Regions from separate parts of the Enterococcus sp. AAFC-DPL-5146 genome, predicted to be linked through region 3. Evidence: predicted binding sites of a transcription regulator. Region 3 holds the regulator's gene; each other region holds the start of a gene.
The links. Region 3 encodes LexA, which represses DNA repair genes until DNA is damaged. Its sites were predicted from a motif close to CNAACANNTGTTNG; they were not measured.

Region 1 (7,268 bases), 650 kb from region 3:
TCCAATTGATGGCTCATCTAAAATATATAATACCCCAGATAAGTTTGAACCAATCTGTGTTGCTAAACGAATCCGCTGTGCTTCTCCACCAGATAATGTTCCAGCTGCCCGACTAAGAGTCAAATAATCTAGTCCAACATTTTTCAAAAAGTTTAAACGATCTTCTACTTCTTTTAGGATTGGTTTAGCAATCACTTGTTCTTGTTCAGATAATGTTACTGTTTCAAAAAACTTTACAGCGTTCTTTATTGCCAATTCGCTGACTTGGCCGATATTTGTGTTATCAATTTTAACAGACAATGCTTGTGGATTTAATCGATAACCTTTACATGTTTGACACGTTAATTCAGTCATATATAAACGCATTTGATCACGGGTGAAATCACTATTTGTTTCATGATAACGGCGTTTAATATTCGTCAATACTCCTTCAAAAGGTACTTCGACATCACGAACACCACCGAAATCATTTTCATAATGGAAATGGAAGAGTTCACCATTTGATCCATTTAAAATAATCTCTTGATGTTCTTCCGGCAATTCATTGAAAGGAGTATCCATATCAATATTAAAACTATCAGCTGCTTGTTCGAGCATTTGCGGATAGTATTGGGAACTAATTGGATTCCAAGGAGCAATTGCTCCTTCGCGTAAAGTTTTAGATGGATCCGGAATCACCAAATCACGATCGACTTCTAACTTTATACCTAAACCATCACAACCAGGACATGCTCCAAAAGGTGCATTGAAAGAAAATAATCTTGGCTCTAACTCACCAACAGTAAACCCGCAATATGGACAAGCATAGTGTTCACTAAAGAGCATCTCTTCTCCATCAATCACATCTACTAACGCATACCCATCAGCTAAACGCAATGCAGCTTCAAAAGAATCAAACAAACGAGATCTTATGCCTTCTTTGACAACAATACGATCAATAACGATTGCGATATCATGTTTTTTATTTTTCTCCAATTCAGGTGCTTCACTTACATCATAAGTTTCACCATCTACACGCATACGAACGTATCCTTCACGTTGAATCATCTCAAAGATTTTTTTATGTTGGCCTTTTTTCTTTACGATCACAGGTGCTAGTACTTGAATTTTAGTCTTTTCAGAAAGTTCTAGTACTTTATCCACCATTTGTTCAACAGATTGACTAGTAATTTCAGTCCCGTCATTAGGACAAATTGGATGCCCAACACGAGCAAATAATAACCTTAGGTAATCATTGATTTCCGTCACTGTCCCAACTGTTGATCGTGGATTTTTACTAGTCGTTTTTTGATCGATTGAAATCGCTGGACTCAAACCATCGATGCTATCCACATCTGGCTTATCCATCTGACCTAAAAATTGTCTTGCATACGCAGACAGACTTTCTACATAACGGCGCTGACCTTCGGCATATAATGTATCAAAGGCCAATGAACTTTTTCCTGAACCAGATAAACCAGTAACTACGACCATTTTGTCACGAGGAATCGTAACATCTATATTTTTTAAATTATGTGCGCGTGCGCCATGAATGACGATTTTATCATTTGCCATTGCTTCTCTCCTTTTGCTTGTTGTCATTGAGACGAAGTGTCATATCTCTTACTTCTAATCTCCAGCTTTCAATTCCAAAATCGTATCTCTTAAGGTTGCTGCAGTTTCAAAATCTAATGCTTTAGCAGCTTCTCTCATTTCTTGTTCTAATTTCATTAATAAATCAGCTTTTTCCTGACGAGTTAGTTCATGATAAGATTTATCGATTTTGAATGGTTCACCTTTTTCATTCGTCTTAGTAATAGAAATCAACTCACGGATTTCTTTGATGATTGTTTTAGGTGTAATGCCATGTTCTTCATTATATTTTTCTTGAATCGAGCGACGGCGCGCAGTTTCATCAATTGCCTTTTGCATGGAATCCGTCATTTTATCTGCATACATAATGACTCTTCCGTCTGAGTTACGAGCGGCACGTCCGATTGTTTGGATTAATGAACGCTCACTTCTCAAGAAGCCTTCTTTATCTGCATCCAAAATCGCAATCAATGATACTTCTGGTACATCCAAACCTTCACGAAGTAAGTTGATCCCAATTAATACATCAAATTCACCTAAACGTAAATCACGAATGATTTCAGTTCGTTCTAATGTCTTGATATCACTATGAAGATACTTCACTTTGATTCCAAGCTCTTTAAGGTAGTCTGTTAAATCTTCAGACATTTTCTTCGTTAGCGTTGTAATAAATACACGTTGATCCTTTTCCACCCGCTCATGGATTTCACCAACTAGATCGTCGATTTGTCCCATAATTGGTCGAACTTCAATCAATGGATCTAATAATCCCGTTGGTCGAATGATTTGTGGAATAACAGTGTCCGTTTGTTCATATTCATAGGGGCCAGGGGTTGCTGAAACATAAACAACTTGATGAACATGCTTTTCAAATTCTTCTAAACGTAATGGTCGGTTATCCAGTGCACTCGGTAAACGGAAACCGTAATCCACCAACATTTGTTTTCTAGCTCGATCACCATTATACATCCCTCGAACTTGAGGCATCGTAACATGGGATTCATCGATTACTAATAGAAAATCATCTGGAAAGAAGTCAATCAATGTATATGGAGGTTCACCTTCTGAGCGACCATCCATATGACGAGAATAATTTTCAATTCCTGACGTATAACCCATTTCCCTCATCATTTCAATATCATAATTTGTTCGCTGTTCTAAACGCTGAGCTTCTAATAATTTATTCTCATTACGAAGAACTTTTAAACGACCTTCCAATTCTTCTTGAATTTGCGAAATCGCCTGTTCCATATGGTCTTCATTTGTCACAAAGTGAGTCGCCGGGAAAATAGCCACATGTTCTGTCTCACCAATGATTTCACCTGTTAAAGCATCCACTTCTCTGATTCGTTCAATTTCATCTCCAAAAAATTCAACTCTTAAGGCATGTTCATCCCTTGATGCCGGGAAGATTTCTACCACGTCACCACGTACACGGAAACGGCCTCGTTGAAAGTCAATGTCGTTTCGTTCAAATTGAATATTCACCAGACTTGTCAATAACTGATTACGATCCATCTCCATTCCTACACGAATAGAAACGACTTGTTCACTATATTCTTTAGGATCACCTAATCCAAATATACATGATACAGAAGCAACAACTATAACATCATTTCGTTCTAATAATGAACTTGTTGCTGAATGTCGTAATTTATCGATTTCATCATTAATACTGGCATCTTTTTCTATATATGTATCACTAGAGGGTACATAGGCTTCAGGTTGATAATAGTCATAGTAACTAACAAAATACTCGACCGCATTATTTGGAAAGAATTCTTTAAATTCTCCATAAAGCTGTCCAGCTAAAGTCTTATTATGGGCAATGACCAATGTTGGTTTGTTCACTTCTGTTATCACATTGGAAATTGTAAATGTTTTCCCAGTTCCTGTAGCACCAAGCAAAATTTGCGCTTTTTCTCCACCTTCGACACCTTCAACTAACTTTTTGATTGCTTCTGGCTGATCTCCATCTGGCTTGTATTTTGATACTAAGTCAAATGTATTGGAGGTCTCTCTTTCTATCATCCAACATCCTCCTCTTAGTCTATTTGATTGTTGATTTGGCAAAATAATTATTATTTTGTTTTAATCATTTGATCTATTTAATAGGAAACTTCTTCTATCAAATATAGAAAAAGTATCTAAAAATATTTTACCATACCGAACATATTTTCGCTAGTTCTACAGTGGATAGCAATTTATGCACAAAAAAATAAATGTATGGATAAAAAAATATAAGAAAAATCCTTACTCTATAAAAAACTCATTAGAGAAACTAAGTGTTGCTATTTCTCATCTAGAATTAGAACAGCTTCTCTTAAACAAGCAGCGAATAAGCAAGTATAGATAGAATAAGTCGAAGATTATATCAATTAATACAACAAAGATACGCCTCAAAGAAAACTAAAAGACATGCTCTCAAAAGAATTTTAGGGTCCATGCCTCTTAAGCTTTTATTTAATGTCTATTCATTTAACAACGTTTATTTCTTTTTTTGATTGATGTAACGAACGACATAATCTCTTATTTACGACCGTCTCAGCGGAAATAAAGCAAAGTGAACAAACTAGAATCTTAACATCTTTCCCTCTTCCCATGAATCAATTAATCGATTCAGTCTTCTTAGTCTGGTCTCTTCTTTTTTTGCACTCATTACCCACCAAATAGAATCTCTTTTGTAAGAAGGCGAAAGTTGATTGAAAAATTCCCAAGCACTTGGATTTTTTCTGATTTTATCCTCATATTCTTTCATTAGAATAACGTTTCTATGGGCTGATGAATACCCTACTTGATCATTTCTTTGATTGAAAACAGCCAATCCTTCCGGTCTCATTTGATTGAGTTCTATCAGTTTATATACCTTTTGCACATTAATTCTACTCCAGAGACTATTAGACTTACGTGGAGTAAAGCGAATTTTATAGCTAGCTTCATCAACTGTTTTTCGTATCCCATCAATCCAACCAAATGACAGCGCACAATCTACTGATTCAGACCAAGTAAGACTTGCTTTATTGGTCTTTTTCTTAAAAAAAACTACCCAAATTTCACTAGTTGTTTGATGATGAATAGCCAACCAATCAATAAATTCTGTTTGATTACTAAAAAATAGGACTTCACTCATTATTCCAACCATTCCAAAATCATTTGATTAAGCTCAGCAGGTCTTTCTTCTTGGATCCAATGGCCAGTGTTTAAACTCTTAATGTCTATGTTAGGTACAAAGTCTTTTATGTTTGGAAGTGGCGGGATACTATCTTTCTCCCCATAAACCATCAATGTTGGCTGATGAAGAATAGGAGAGACATCAGCTAATAAATGCCAATTACGATTTAGGTTTCTGTACCAATTGATGCTTGGAGTGAAACCTGTTTTATTGAAACCTGAGATATAAACAGAAAGATCCTCATCACTCATAACAGCTTCACCTAAAGGCTTGGTTGCTTTGGCGAGATTAATCATTTCCATTCCCTCACTAAGACCTTGTGATGGCACATTCTTTCGATATAAGTTATGGAGAAATTGTGACACATTTTCGTCTAATATTGCATCTGCAACACCTGGTTGTTTGTTAAAATGAACAAAATAGTACTCATCTCCAAACACTTCTTCCATAAAATCAAGCCAAGGTTTCTCACCTCGAATTTGGTAAGGCAAACATAAGTTAATCATTTTACAAACACGTTCTGGATGCAGTAAAGCCATGCTCCAAACAACACTTGCCCCCCAATCATGGCCTATAAAAATAGCATCTTTGTATTCATAGTGATCCAATAAAGCTACAAGATCACCTGTTAAATGTTCAATATCATATGTTGTGACTTCTTTTGGACAGGAAGATTCCCCGTAACCTCGTTGATTAGGAATAATAACGTGATAGCCTGCTTTTACAAGAGGAGTCACTTGATATCTCCAAGAATAGGCATGTTCTGGCCATCCGTGACAGAGAACGATAGGTCGTCTTCCATTTTTTTGTCCTGCTTCAAAAACCTCTAGCTCCACACCGTTAACTGAAATAAGTGTTGATGTTGGGAATTCATAATTGTTTGTCATTTAATATCCTCCTAATTTTTAAAAGCTAAGCAGGATTGCTTCATTCTGACAGATAAACAGGGAAATCTTAGGATAACTTTTTGTCACAACCGGATTTCAACTTTTTCAAAAAGGCCTTCAATCATCGGAGCTTTAGCTCCTAGGAATTGATGAGATCGTATCAGAGTGTAGCGCTAACCTGCGCAGCTAGATAATTAAAATAAAAATGTCTTACAAGAACAATATTATCATGGAGGTTTGACAACAGTCTGTCAGCTTTAAGAAACTCACTTAACGGTCTTTTTCAGTCATCAATCTGATTTTGGAAGCTATTGTTTGGCGTATTTCTTCTGGAGCTAAGATCTCTATATGTTCTCCAAAAATAAATATGAAGGAGATTATCTTAACTCATACTGTTCTTAGAAAAAAATTTTACGGAAATGTTGCACTAGATTTGACAATTCTAGTAGAATAGCTTGCATATACGCAATTTCTATTAATTTACACTTTATTACAGAAATAAAATTAATTATGATGAGCTTTAATCATATTCCACCTTCAAAATGTGATGTTTTCTTACATAGAATGTTAGGAAATGATTTTTTTTTAATTTTATCCTATTGAATGACTTGTGCTTTTGCCTTTTTTTACTATATAATTATCCAATATGCAAATATAGGAGGTATTTTATGAAAAGGAAACACTTTTTACTTTCATTCATTGTAATGATGGCAAGTCTACTAACATTTACACTTGGACAGTCTGTTCAGGCTGAGGAAAAAACATATAATATAGGAACAGATTTGACTTTTGCTCCCTTTGAATTTCAAGACTCTAAAGGAGAATATATTGGGATAGATATTGATTTACTAAATGCTATCGCGAAAGATCAAGGCTTTAAAGTAAATCAAAAACCATTAGGCTTTGATAGTGCTATCCAAGCCGTTCAATCAAATCAAGTAGATGGTATGATCGCTGGTATGAGTATTACAGATGAACGGAAAAAATCATTTGACTTCTCTGATCCATACTTTGATAGTGGTCTGCAAATGGCTGTCAAAAAAGGTAACGATACAATCAAAAACTATGAAGATTTAAAAGGAAAAACCGTAGCAGCTAAAGTTGGCACAGAAAGTGCAACTTTCTTAGAAAAAAATCAAGACAAATATGGTTATACAATCAAAAATTTTGACGATGCTACAGGTCTTTATCAAGCACTTGAAAATGGTGAGGCCGATGCTATTTTTGATGATTACCCTGTTTTAGGTTATGCCATAACAAATGGGCAAAAACTACAATTAGTTGGTAAAAAAGAAACTGGCAGTTCATATGGTTTTGCTGTTAAAAAAGGACAAAATAAAGAATTACTTGAAAAATTCAATGCTGGCTTGAAAGAGTTGAAAAGCTCTGGTAAATATGATGAGATTGTAAATAAATATATTTCTACTGGAACTGAACCTGACAATGATAGCAAAATGAAAAAAGTTCAACCTAAAAAAGATACTTATGTGATTGCTAGTGATTCTACTTTTGCGCCATTTGAATTTCAAAATGCAGATGGTAAATATGAAGGAATCGATGTTGATTTAGTTAAACGAATCGCTGAATTGCAAGATTTTAATATCGAATTCAAGTTTATTGGTTTCAGTTCAGCTGTT
Region 2 (7,268 bases), 460 kb from region 3:
CAATATGAGAAGTGTCTTCAATGTTTTATCTTCACGTTTACGTACAGAATCATTACCATGGCACTCAGCAGGTCGTTTCTGGGGTCATATGAACGCCGAAACTTTAATGCCATCAATTATTGCCTATACAACTGCAATGCTTTGGAACGGTAATAACGTGGCTTATGAGTCATCACCAGCAACTTCACAAATGGAAGAAGAAGTTGGAATGGAATTTGCTACATTGATGGGGTATGAAGATGGCTGGGGTCACATCGCAGCAGATGGTTCAATTGCTAACTTAGAAGGCTTATGGTATGCCCGCAATATGAAATCTTTACCATTTGCCATTCAAGCTGTTGTACCAGAAATGGTTGCAGGTAAATCTGACTGGGAACTGTTGAACATGTCTACAACAGAAGTTTTAGATATTTTGGATCAAGTGCAAGATAACTTTGACGAGATCAAAGCACAATCAGCTCGTAGTGGTAAAAACTTAGACAAATTAGGAAAATGGATCGTTCCCCAAACAAAACACTATTCATGGTTGAAAGCTGCAGACATTATCGGTATCGGTTTAGATCAAGTAATTGCTGGTGAAGTAAACAGTGAATATCGTATGGATATTGATAAATTAGAATCACAAATCCGTGAATTAGCAGCACAAGGAATTCCTACACTTGGAGTAGTTGGTGTGGTTGGTTCAACAGAAGAAGGACAAGTCGACCGTATCGACCAAATCATTGCTTTACGTGATAAATTAGCAAAAGAAGGTATTTACTTCTATGTACACGTTGATGCAGCTTACGGTGGTTATGGACGTTCAATTTTCTTAGATGAAAATGACCAATTTATTGAATGGGATAAAATTGAAGAAACATATGCTAAACATAACATCTTCCAAGAAAAAAATGATTGGTTGACAAGAGAGGTCTATGAATCTTTCAAAGCAATTGAACAAGCTGAATCTGTAACAATTGATCCGCATAAAATGGGCTATATTCCATATTCTGCCGGTGGTGTCGTAATCAAAGATATTCGTATGCGTGACGTAATTTCTTACTTTGCTACTTATGTATTTGAAAAAGGCGCAGATATTCCAGCCTTACTTGGTGCTTATATTCTTGAAGGATCAAAAGCCGGGGCAACAGCTGCAGCAGTTTGGACAGCTCACAAAGTCTTGCCGTTAAACGTAACAGGTTACGGTAAATTAATGGGTGCAAGTATTGAAGGTGCCTATCATTTCTATCACTTCATCGATGGATTAGAATTTAAAGTTGGTGATAAAACAATTGAAATTCATGCTTTAACAAAACCTGATTTTAACATGGTAGATTATGTATTTAACGAAAAAGGCAATACTGATCTTGTGAAAATGAATAAATTAAACCATGATTTCTACGATTATGCATCTTATGCAAAAGGTGGATTATATAACAATGAATTCATCACTTCACATACAGATTTTGCCATTGAAGAATACGGTCATAGCCCATTTGAATTTGTAAATAGCTTAGGTTTCTCTCGTGCTGAGTGGGAACGTGCAGACAAAGTAACAATTTTGCGTGCGGCAGGTATGTCTCCATATATGAATGACAAAGAAGTTTTTGATGAATATGCAGAAAAAATTAAACAAGCAATTCAAGAAAAATTAGAAGCAATCTATGCTGAATAAATAACGAAAGTGTCAATTGTTCGTAGTTAAGATAGTAGTGCTAAGAGGTAAAGTTAGTCATTTAACTTTACCTCAGTCGCTACTGTTAAATAATTGAGATGCATCAATGATAGCTATCTCTATAAAAAATGTGAGGAACGACCTATGAAAAAATATCAAGTGAATTTTAACGAAGCAGTTTTTTTATTAATAACATTATTGTTGATGATCGGTATTAGTATTATTGGTTTAGGTATTCCAGCTCATGTTGCCATTTTAATTGCTATTGGTTATTTACTCTTATTTGCTGTCTATAAAAATTTTTCTTGGGATTTTATTCATGATGCACTGATAGAAGGAATTTCTTCTGGCATTATTCCAATATTGATTTTTATTTTGATTGGTGCTTTGATCAGTGTTTGGATTGCTGGCGGAACGATTCCAACAATTATGGTTTTAGGATTTTCTTTCTTATCTGTGAAGTATTTTATTCCGACTGTTTTTTTGATTTCCGGCATTGTTGGCGGAGCTGTAGGTAGTTCGTTTACGACGATTTCAACGATCGGGATTGCTTTTTTAGGAATGGGGAGTTTAATTGGTATTGATTCATCGTTAACAACGGGAGCAATTGTTTCAGGTGCTTTTTTAGGTAATTCGATTTCGCCACTTTCGGATACTGTTAATTTAGCAGCTGCGATTTCAGAAGTTGATTTATTTACGCATTTAAAAAATACATATAAAACAGCTTTTCCGGCAGCAGTTCTATCATTTGGTTATTTCTTAGTGATGGGATTAAATAATGACGGAGCATTAGACAGTACGAGTATTCATGATATTGTGAATACACTGAATGAGCATTTTACGATTTCAGCAGTGGCCATTATTCCTTTAGCAATTCTTTTTGTTTGTGCATGGAAGAAGATTCCTGCGATTCCCACATTATTGCTGAGTATTAGCATATCTATTCTTTTGATGTTCATTACAAATACACATTTTTCATTTGTGGAGACAGCTAATATGCTTCAAAATGGATTTGTGTCTCATACTGGAAATAATCAAGTGGATGAACTGCTTTCAAGAGGTGGTATTCAAAGTATGATGTGGTCGGTATCATTAATTATTCTAGCTCTAGCATTAGGTGGCTTGTTGGTAAAAATGGAGATCATTGACTGTTTACTTGATCGGTTTGAAACAGCGATTAATTCTCGTCAAAAGCTGATTCTTATTACAATGATGAGTTCAATCGGTATTAATGTACTGATTGGTGAGCAGTACTTATCAATTATTTTGCCTGGAAAGTCTTTTATCAATAAATTTAAAGAAAAAAAAGTTCCTTTGACGTTGTTGTCTAGAGGATTGAATGATGCAGGTTCAGTTGTGAACCCTCTGATTCCTTGGGGCGTGAGTGGAGTTTTTATTTCAGGAACCTTAGGAGTTGCAACGGTAAATTACTTACCTTATGCAGTATTTTGTTATGTTTTGCCATTACTATCAATTTTAGTCACATTTTTAGGAAATAAAAAGCAAAAATAAGCATAAATAAAAAATACAACGCTATTCATTTTAGAATAGGTTGTATTTTTTTGAGAAGATTAATCCAATCGTTCTTTCTTCTTTTTAATTGCTGGGAGTTTTTTTAAAGGTCGAATCGCTTTAACTTTTAAAATATCTAAAAAGAAGGTAAAAATCGGAATACCGACAATCAGTCCCCAAACACCAAATAATCGTTCGCTGATTAACAAAATAACGAAAGTATAAAAAATCGGTAGATCCGTTTTACTAGACATAAATTTAGGGTTCAATACATAAGACTCAAATAGATGAACGACAATAATCACAACTAAAATATAAATCACATCATTAATACCGCCTTGGGAGTATGCAATAAAACTTAATGGGATACAAGAAATTATTACTCCAGCTACAGGAATCAAACTTAAAATGAAAATCATAATTGCCAGACTTGGCAACTGAGAAAATCCAATTAGAGCTAAACAAATAGTGGTAATAGCAGTATTCACAACGGCGATAAAAAATTGGGCTTCCATCACAACACCAAATGTATTAACAAACTTATCCGCAAAAAAGTAGATATCTTGGAAAAACCAATCAAAATCACTTTTTAAAAATAACTTAGAAAATTCTGCCATCTGCTTTTTCTCGATCATAAAGAAGAAACTTAAAATGAAGGAGAGAACAAAAGAAAGCCCAATTGATCCAATATCCTGAATATAACGTAAAATCATGCTGGCGCCATTTTGAATTTGTGCCGTTAGATTTGATTTGGCTATATATTCATTGATAACCATTAACAGCTGATTATGATCATCGGTTGGATTTTGATAAAACTGTACAACAGAATTATACATTTGCAAGGACTGGTTTATAAGTACTGGAACGTACTTTGTAATAGCTAGATAAACTAAGAAAACAATCAAAGAATAGGTTGCTACAACAAGTACAAAAGAAGGTATTTTAATAAATCCTTGAATAAATTTTACAAAGTGAAGCGCTAAAAAAGTAAAAATAAACGTTAATAGAATCATTGTAATCATGCTTCTAGCAAGATATAAAACGAAAATAACTGCAGCTAAAACAAAAAAACGTCTGAGGCGTTCGTTTTGAAGAAATTTTTCATAGATGGTCACACACATCACTCCTAATAAATAATGGTCTAAGGTTTTTCATTTGCAAATCAGATCCCAATGCTAGCTCTAAATAAGTACTGTTTCTCAGAGTAGTGATGTTGCTTGAACAGAAAAATCCTATGAGATAACTATAATGCTTTTTCCCTTTTTTTGATAGCAGTTTAAGCAATAATGTTATTTTTTTTACAATTATAATTTTAAAAAGTTGTTCCCCTTTACAAAACAAACATACGTTCGTATAATTAGCTATGGAATAAATCAAGGAGAGGATAGCGATGTTTTTTGATTATGAAAAAGAACCTAGAAGAGCGGTTTTTTGTATCGATGTAAAATCATTTTATGCTTCGGTTGAATGTGTGGCCAGAGGATACGATCCACTTGAAAAAATGTTAGTGGTAATGAGTCATGCAGAAAATACTGGTGGCCTAGTCCTAGCTTCTTCTCCAAAAGCGAAAGAAGTTCTTGGAATTACTAATGTAACAAGGAAATATGATGTGCCGAATCATCCAGAATTAGTAGTAGTTCCACCACGGATGAATGAGTACATCAAGGAAAATATGAAGATCAATGAAATTTATAAAGAATTTGTATCAGAAGAAGACTTACATATTTACTCAATCGATGAATCTTTTTTAGACGTAACAGCCAGTTGGAAATTATTCGGGCGAACGCCAATAGAATTAGCCAAACTAATCCAGCAAAGAATCCGAAAGGAAACAGGTCTATATATTACGATTGGTATTGGAGACAATCCATTGTTAGCAAAATTAGCCATGGATATTGAAGCGAAGCATAATAATGAATGTTTAGCTGTATGGCATTATGAAGATGTTCCTGAAAAAGTTTGGACGATTGAACCAATGACTGACATGTGGGGAATAGGTCATCGATTAGCGAAACGATTAAACAACTTAGGCATTCGTTCCGTGTATGATTTAGCCCATGCAGATATAAATAGCTTGAAAAGAACTCTTGGAATCATTGGTGAACAGCTCTATGCGCATGCTCACGGTATTGACCGCAGTCGTTTAGCTGAAAAATATATACCGGAAGAAAGATCTTATAATAATTCTCAGATTTTGATGCGAGATTATCTAAGGCAGGATGAGATTGAAGTAGTGATTCGAGAAATGGCAGATCAGGTGGCAGCCAGACTTAGAAAAGCTCGCTGTCAGACAGAGTGTGTTCATTTATCAATTGGTTTTTCAAAAGCAGCTAAGAGGGAAGGAACAGGTTTTTCAAGGCAAATGAAAATACCTTTAACAAATAGCAGTAAAGTGTTGGGTGAATACTGTCTAATGATATTCAGACAACATTGGCATGGAGAAGAAGTACGACATATTGGAATTACTTATTCCAAACTGAATTACAATACTTATGTACAACTAGATTTATTTCATGAACCAGATGAACAATTGAAAGAACTAAAATTAGATCAGCTAATTGACGATATTCGTCAGCGTTTTGGCTACGTTTCATTAGTTCACGCAAGTTCAGTATCATCTGGTGGTACAGCAATTTCAAGAGCATCACTGGTTGGTGGTCACGCTGGGGGAATGGAGGGCTTACAATGAGGAACGAACGAGATTATTATTTTGAACAGTACCAAGATCGAAAAATGAAAAAATGGGCAGGCTTTTATTTGTCTGAACATACAGCAATCATTGAACAAGAGAAGAAAAGAAAACCGCCTGAAAAGAAAACACAAATGAGTTGGGCTGAAATCGATGAAGTTTTAGCCCAAGCTTTTCAACGTCATGCTGAAGTAATCATCCAAAAAGAAGAATTGGATAGCGAGGGTAATTACGGAGCAGACATTATAGGGCAGATTCAAGGTCATGATGAATTAGGTATTTATGTGGCTGGTCAAAAGATTGGCTACGATGAGATTCGTCATGTACAGCTTCATTAAAACAAAAAAACATCTGACTTAAAAACAATCGTTTAAAGTTAGATGTTTTTTATTTAATTGTGAGAGACAAGGAAGAACTCAGCCAGTGCTAATAGAATCATTATTAAAGTAATTAGACCGCAAATAATTAAATGGCGACGTTTATGCATCATTACAATGGCAATAAATTCTCTTAAAAAAGCATTTGGCAGAAAATAAAAAGCTGTTTTCGCACCGATTCCATTAGCATCTAGATGAGCCATTTTAGCAAAGAGACCAGCTCGAAATAGATGGAAATTATTGGTAATGAAGATTGCATGAAAATCAGTGCCACCAAAAGCTTGTTCCATGATTTCTTTAGAAAATTTCATATTTTCCAAGGTGTTTTTAGAATTTGTTTCAACTAAAATATCCGTCTCAGGAATCCCTTTTTCTATGGCATATTGCTTCATAGCAATACTTTCAGCAATATGTTCGTCATCACCTTTACCGCCAGACATAAGGAGTTTAGGTGGATTTAACGTTGCTCGAGATTGAGCTTTGTAAAATTGAATCGCTTTTTCAATACGTTTACCTAAAAGTGGAGGTACTGTCTTCCCATCAATCAATCCGGAACCTAAAACGATAATGAAATCTTGATTGTATTTTGGTTGATTAAATTGATAAATGATGGAAATGGTTAGAAAGTTATAAAAAACAATTGAAAAATAAAACATTGATAAGGGTAAAATCCCGAACAAAACAGAAGCCCACGGTGGTAAAACTCTAGTAGAGTAAAAAGTGAAAATTAAAAACACAGTCAAGCCAATTGCTAAAAGCAAGGTCAATAAGTTGGCGAGAGAATGCCCCTCTTTTCGCAGAACCACAATCGCATTCCAGTACAAGAAAACTAGCAAGGCGTAAAGCCCAATCAATAGGAATAGTAACAAGATAACACCTGTGATTGCTGCTAAAATAGTCAATAATGGGTCAACTGTTCTAATTAATAAAACCCCAAGATAAGTCATACCAACGATCAAAAATAGATTGAATAGCAATCCATTCATCAACCTGCGTTTTTCTTTAAAGTAACAAAAAAGAAAAAGCAATAAAAAAG
Region 3 (7,268 bases):
TTCTATTGTTCGACAATTATTGTCTATTATTGGTTTTTGGCTCCTTTTTGTTCGACAAATTATTGCATTTTTTGTACATCCTAAAATGTTATTGGCAAAAAAAGATGAAGAAAATAGACGCGAATTTCAAAAAGAAGAGCTAGAAAATGTTCGGCAAGTATTTTTGCAAAACACAGAAGTGATTTTGAAAAGTTTGGATAATCTAAAAGGTGTTTATGATGATGAAATTATTCAATTCTTTATCGAAGGGCGTTTACAATTTGCTCAAAGACTGGAAGATGGAACGTTTATTGATTCATTTATTGTTCGTTCTCAATCTAATTATGTAAAAGAATTGTTGATTGGGTATCAAGAAGAACGAAAAATGATTGATGAATATGAACGTTCAGAAAAAATATCTTCTTTCGAAGCAAATGAATATAGAAAAAATGTTAATTTGTTAGAATCTTATTCAATCAATGATACTTCTAACACTATTCCATTACGGAAACTGACAAGAGAGCTAAAAAAAGAAGCTGAGTAAGGAAACTCGCTTCTTTTTTTTGTAATTTTTTGATACAATAAGCAGGATGAAAAGGGCGTGAACATATGAAAGAATTAAAAGTGAGTGAGTTAACGAAGACATATGGGGAGAAAACCTTATTTGACCATATTTCTTTTCACATCCATGATAAAGAACGAATTGGTTTGATTGGTACAAACGGAACAGGGAAAACCAGCTTATTGAATATTCTAGCTGGTAAAGATAGTGGTGATGGCGATATTAACGCTATCTTGCAACCCAACGATTACCAAATAGGTTATCTTTCGCAAGACCAAGAATTTGATCCTAGATTAACAGTTGTTGAAGCATTGTTCCAAGGTGAGACACCGATTATTCAAGCTGTAAAAAATTACGAATTGGCGTTACTAGCGTTAACTGAAGATGGCCTAAGCGAATTAGCTCAAAAACAATACGCTCAAGCAGAAGAGCGAATGAATAAAGAAGATGCCTGGACAGCAGATACAGATGCTAAAATCATTTTGCAAAAACTTGGAATTGATACCTTGCATAAAAAAATCGGTGAATTATCAGGCGGTCAAAAAAAACGTGTTAGTTTGGCCCAGGTGCTGATTGAATCCCCTGATCTATTACTTTTGGATGAACCTACCAACCATTTAGACTACGAAGCAATCAGTTGGTTAGAAGGCTATTTAAACAGCTATCGAGGGGCGATTTTGATGGTTACGCATGATCGCTACTTTTTAGATCGGGTAGCAAATCGGATTTTTGAGCTATCTTTTGGTAAACTACATGAATACAAAGGAAACTATGAAGCTTATATCTTAGCGAAAGCTGAGCGTGAACGTGTGGAGCTTGAACAAGAAGATAAACGAAAACAGTTATACAAACAAGAATTAGAGTGGATGCGTGCTGGAGTCCAAGCTAGAGGGACAAAACAGCAAGCAAGGCAAGACCGCTTTCACGATCTGAAAGAAAATCTCCATCAAGTGAATCAAAAAAATCAATTGGAAATAGATGTAGCTACTCAAAGATTAGGAAAAAAAGTATTAGAGATCAAAGATGGAAACTATACGATTGAACATAAAACGATTCTAAAGAACTTTGATATTCTAATTCAAGCAAAAGATCGAATAGGGATTACTGGAAAAAACGGTGCTGGGAAATCCACCTTGTTAAATATTTTGGCTGGTCGTTTGACACTTGAAAGTGGTATTTATTCGATTGGAGAAACAGTGCGTTTAGCTTACTATACACAACAAAATGAAGCGATGGATCCAAACCAAAGAATGATTTCTTATTTACAGGAAGCTGCTGAACAAGTACAACGTACAGACGGCACCAGTATCAGTGTTGCTGAATTATTAGAACAATTTCTTTTCCCTCGTTTTATGCATGGAACAATTATTGGTAAACTTTCTGGTGGAGAGAAGCGTCGCTTGTATTTATTAAAATTGTTAATCAGTCAACCAAATGTGTTATTATTGGACGAACCCACAAACGACTTAGATATCGACACCTTAACGATTCTGGAAGATTATATCCAAACCTTTAGAGGCGCAGTGATTGCTGTCTCTCATGATCGTTATTTTCTGGATAAAACTATGGATAAATTACTTGTTTTTCAAGGTGAAGGCCAAATAACTACTTATTTCGGTTCGATGAGTGAATACTTGACACTCAATAAAGAGCAGTCAAAAAGAACGGTCAAAACCGATACAAAGTCGGTACAACCAGTTGAGAAAAAAGAAAAAACCAAATTGACTTACATGGAGCAAAAAGAATGGGCAACCATTGAGACAGATATTGGACAACTTGAAGAACAAGCAGCAAAGCTGACAGAAGAAATGAATCATCAAGGTGATGATTTTACTAAGCTACAGCAACTTCAAACTGAATTATCAACTGTGGAGCAAGAATTAGAAGAAAAAATGGAACGTTGGGAATATTTGAGCGAATATGCAGAAAATTAGGAGGCAATAACTATGGAAGAAGCATACTTAGCATTAGGCCGCAAAATTTTAGGGGAAGGTCACTTGAAAGAAGACCGAACAGGTACAGGAACACGCAGTATTTTTGGTCATCAAATGCGTTTTGATTTATCAGAAGGATTCCCGCTTTTAACGACGAAAAGAGTTCCTTTTGGTTTAATTAAAAGTGAACTGCTATGGTTTTTAAAAGGGGATACTAATATTCGTTATCTATTACAACATAATAATCATATTTGGGATGAATGGGCTTTTGAGCGCTATATAAAAAGTCCTGATTATCAGGGACCGGATATGACAGATTTTGGTCGTCGGGTTCTGGCAGACGAAGTGTTCAAAGAGAGTTATGAAAAAGAGCATAAAGAGTTTTGTGATAAAATTTTGACAGATGAAGATTTTGCCAGTAAGTATGGTGAGTTAGGAAATATCTATGGTGCTCAGTGGCGCCACTGGGAAACAAAAGAGGGGCATTTTATAGATCAATTAAAAAATGTAATCGATATGATTAAAAAAACACCTGATTCACGTCGTTTGATTGTTTCAGCTTGGAATCCTGAAGATGTTCCTTCTATGGCGTTGCCGCCTTGTCATACGATGTTTCAATTTTACGTAAATGATGGTAAACTAAGTTGCCAGTTGTATCAACGTAGTGGAGATGTTTTTCTAGGTGTGCCATTTAATATTGCTAGTTATGCATTATTAACACATTTAATCGCACATGAAACTGGGTTGGAAGTAGGAGATTTTGTCCATACCATAGGAGATGCTCATTTATATACCAACCATATCGATCAAATGAATGAACAGCTTTCTAGAGAGAGTCGACCATTTCCTACTTTAAAATTGAATCAAGAAAAACAGTCTGTTTTTGATTTTGACATGGAAGATATTGTCATTGAAGGTTATGACCCGCATCCAGCAATTAAGGCACCGATTGCCGTATAATTTGAAAGGAGTTTCCTAATGTTAGCAGCCATATGGGCACAAGATGAACAAGGAACAATCGGTAAAGAAAATCGGTTACCTTGGCATTTGCCAAATGATTTGAAATTTTTTAAACAAATGACTGAAGACAATACAATCGTTATGGGGAGAAAGACTTTTGAAGGAATGGGAAGCCGTCCATTGCCGAATCGTCAAACAATTGTGATGACGAGAGATAAAGACTATCAGGCAGAAGGAGTTAGTGTGCTTCACACTATAAATGAAGTGCTTGACTATGCAAAATCATTTTCTGGTATTACATTTATTGCTGGAGGTTCAGCAGTGTATGAGGATTTTTTACCTCATTGTGATGTGTTATATCGAACGGTTATCCATCATGTTTTTGAAGGGGATACGAAGTTTCCAACTGTTTCTTGGGATGATTGGACAATGATCAACTTAAGTGAAGGAGAGCAGGATGAACAAAATCCTTATGCTTATCAGTTTGAAACATACCAACGAAAAGTTTCAGCAGAGTAAATAATTTGACAAGATACTTAATTATAATAATTGAACTACTAAAAAAACATACTAGTTAATAGTATGTTTTTTGCTGTTTTAAATATGATTGCGATATAATCCAACAACTTTGCCTAAAATGCTCACATTACTTAAAATAATAGGGTCTAAAGCGTCGTTTTCAGGTTGTAAACGAATATGATCGATTTCTTTGAAGAATCGTTTACATGTAGCTTCGTCCTCATCAGTCATCGCGATAACGATATCTCCATTAGATGCATTACTTTGTTTTCGAACAATAACTTGATCACCATCTAATATTCCCGCATTAATCATACTCTCACCTCGAATTGTTAACATAAACAAGGCATTTTCTTCTGATTTTAAATCAGGAGGAAGAGGGAAAAAGTCAGATGCTTCTTCAACAGCTAAGATAGGTTCACCGGCTGTAACTACACCTAACATTGGAATAATCGTCGGTCGAACACCGATTTTTTCTAAACCTTCTGCAGTTAGTTCGATAGCTCTTGGTTTTGTCGGGTCGCGTAAAATCAATCCTTTTTTCTCCAAACGTGCCAAATGACCATGAACAGTGGATGTTGACGAAAGATCAACGGCTTTTCCAATTTCCCGAACGGTCGGAGGATAGCCCTTTAGTTCAACTTGTTCGTATATATATTTTAGTACTTCTATTTGCCTTGTATCTGTACGTTTCACCAAAACCCGCACCTTCTTTCGATTTATAATTTTAGTGTACCATAGTTTTCCAAAGGAATCAAACAAGCGTTCGTATTTTTTGCTAGAACATATAATTTAAGTGCAACACTAAAAATCAAAGGTGAAAAAGCCTGTTATAATGGTGTTGACGAATTATATCAACTAGGAGGTATTCAGCTATGACTTGATACACAACTTACTATACGTGAGTGGGAAATGATCTTTCCTTATCATGGTTTTGGTTTTATTATTCGTAGAATTGGGTGCTTAATCAAAAGAAGTCTTTCAACTGTTATGAGGGAACTTAAGAGGAATACTACAAAGTTTAGAGCATATTCGCCTTCTCTAGCACAAAAATCGTATCATAAGAACAAGCAGAAATGCGAAAGAAAGAGAATCTTGGAACAGTCACCGTATAAGGAAATCATTCGTAAGCTACTTTTTTAAGCCCAATGGTCTCCAGAACAGATAGCGAATAGAATTAACTTAGAGAATAATGAATCTGTTATCAGTTACCCTACTATTTACAATGGTCTATTTGATGAAGGATTTCCTGTAGGAAGTCCTAGAGCACGAAAAATGTTAAGACGAAAAGGAAGAAAATCAGTGAATAAAAGAATCGGTGATCGTTGTGGAAGATTTACTGATATGAAAACGATTCATGAACATCCGACAAAAGCTGAGACTAGAGAAGAATTTTGACATTGGGAGGCAGATACTGTATTAGGACGCTGAGAAAAATCATGTCTGGTCACACTGGTTGATTGAAAATCTCGATTCTTGTTAGCGGGGAGAATTTCTAATAATGATTCAATTTGTGTAAGAGATATGATTGTAAAATTATTATCGCCTCTAAACAGGAAACAACGCAAAACTATTACGCCAGACAGAGGATCAGAATTTGCAAAATATAAGTACTTCAGTAGATTATGTGGTATAGAATGCTATTTTGCAGATCCTTGGTCTCCATGGAAACTTGGAACAAATGAGAATACAAATGGATTGATACGTGAGTACTTACCAAAACGTACAGACATGTCACCTGTTTCAGAAGAGTATATTGAATCAGTCATTCATAAATTAAATAATCGTCCTAGAAAATGTTTAAACTGGAGAACGTCTTATGAGATATTTTATGATAAATCATTATGCTTAATTCAATAATACTGGTTAGATATATTTTTCTCTTGCTATAAAGTGAACTTCAGGGTTTATGATAAGTGTGCATGAAAAAACTCTTTAGGAAAGTAGTTGGTGCTATGATGAAAACATTATATTTGATGAGACACGGCGAAACACTATTCAATCGACAGAAAAAAATTCAAGGTTGGTGTGACTCTCCTCTTACATCAAAAGGAAAGGAACAGGCGATCATTGCAAGGAACTATTTCAAAGATAAAAATATTGTTTTTGATGATGCGTATTCGTCTACTTCTGAGCGTACGTGCGATACTTTGGAATTAGTTACAGATATTTCTTATAGTCGAATAAAAGAACTTAAAGAATGGAATTTTGGTGATTTAGAAGCTGAACATGAATATTTAAACCCGCCACTTCCATATGGGGACTTCTTTGTTACATATGGCGGAGAAAGTGAACAAAAATTTCGAGAAAGAGTTTCTTCTAGTTTATTTACAATTATGAAACAGACTTCAGGAGAAATTATTTTAGGGGTCTCACACGGGGCTTCTTGTCGGCAATTTATGCGAGAATGGCAACACGCAAGTACCGTAGATCAAGAAGAGCGAATCGGAAATTGTTGTATTTTGAAGTTTGATTTTGAGAATGACACATTCTATTTAAAAGAAATCATTAATCATGATTTCTCCATGCTAGAGTAAAGGAGTTTATTGGAATGAACATAAAACAAGTGGCGGATATGTTCAATTTAACAGTTGAGACTATTCGGTATTATGAACGTGTAGGAGTGATTCCTCCTATTAAACGGGACAAGAACGGCTATCGTATATTTACAAAACGAGATTTGAATTGGGTTTTTCTAGCTAAAAGTTTAAGAAATGCTAGGTTATCTATTGAGTCATTAATCGAATTTGCCACACTCTCTCAAATGGAAGGTGATGAGCGACTCGCTCAAAAGGATATTCTTAAAGATCAGTTAAAAGAGTTAGATGAAAAAATCGACGAACTTGCACAAGTTCGTAAGCTGCTGCAATATAAAATTACAACTTATGATGAACATATCGCAAAATTTAGAGCTGGAAATATGTCTGATGATGATATTGAGGAGCTTTGGACAATGAAGCATATGAACAAAGACAACTAATAATGAAATGGAGGAAATAAATAATGCAAACAATTAAACTTAATAATGGAGTGAATATTCCTGTGTTGGGCTTTGGTACATATCAGATAACAGATCCGAAAGAGGCGGAAGAAGCAGTTTATGAGGCTATTAAAGCCGGCTATCGTCATATCGATACTGCGCAATCTTATATGAACGAAGAAGCTGTTGGCCAAGGTATTACTAAGTCAGGTATTTCACGTGACAAGCTGTTTGTTACTACTAAAATTTGGGTTGAAAATGTATCTTATGACGGTGTTATGAAATCGTTTCAAGAATCTCTTGATCGTTTAGGAATGAACTATATAGATTTATT

Region 1: a site for LexA is predicted at 3,740-3,753, ahead of uvrB (excinuclease ABC subunit UvrB). Genes of this name have one in related genera too.
Region 2: a site for LexA is predicted at 4,505-4,518, ahead of AC4BB2_RS04980 (Y-family DNA polymerase). Genes of this name have one in related genera too.

The regions. Positions count from the first base shown of each region.
Region 1 is NZ_CM177103.1:907,349-914,616, reverse strand. It holds gene uvrA (excinuclease ABC subunit UvrA) at 1-1,554, opposite strand, end outside; gene uvrB (excinuclease ABC subunit UvrB) at 1,609-3,603, opposite strand; gene AC4BB2_RS04135 (YdeI/OmpD-associated family protein) at 4,145-4,702, opposite strand; gene AC4BB2_RS04130 (alpha/beta fold hydrolase) at 4,702-5,631, opposite strand; gene AC4BB2_RS04125 (amino acid ABC transporter substrate-binding protein/permease) at 6,300-7,268, shown strand, end outside.
Region 2 is NZ_CM177103.1:1,097,586-1,104,853, forward strand. It holds gene tdc (tyrosine decarboxylase) at 1-1,654, shown strand, start outside; gene nhaC (Na+/H+ antiporter NhaC) at 1,799-3,166, shown strand; gene AC4BB2_RS04975 (AI-2E family transporter) at 3,226-4,281, opposite strand; gene AC4BB2_RS04980 (Y-family DNA polymerase) at 4,557-5,855, shown strand; gene AC4BB2_RS04985 (hypothetical protein) at 5,852-6,193, shown strand; gene AC4BB2_RS04990 (YdcF family protein) at 6,247-7,268, opposite strand, start outside.
Region 3 is NZ_CM177103.1:1,554,239-1,561,506, reverse strand. It holds gene AC4BB2_RS06980 (cation:proton antiporter) at 1-523, shown strand, start outside; gene AC4BB2_RS06975 (ABC-F family ATP-binding cassette domain-containing protein) at 589-2,475, shown strand; gene AC4BB2_RS06970 (thymidylate synthase) at 2,488-3,435, shown strand; gene AC4BB2_RS06965 (dihydrofolate reductase) at 3,454-3,954, shown strand; gene lexA (transcriptional repressor LexA) at 4,033-4,653, opposite strand; partial or broken gene AC4BB2_RS06955 (IS30 family transposase) at 4,852-5,814, shown strand; gene AC4BB2_RS06950 (histidine phosphatase family protein) at 5,910-6,491, shown strand; gene AC4BB2_RS06945 (MerR family transcriptional regulator) at 6,506-6,934, shown strand; gene AC4BB2_RS06940 (aldo/keto reductase) at 6,958-7,268, shown strand, end outside.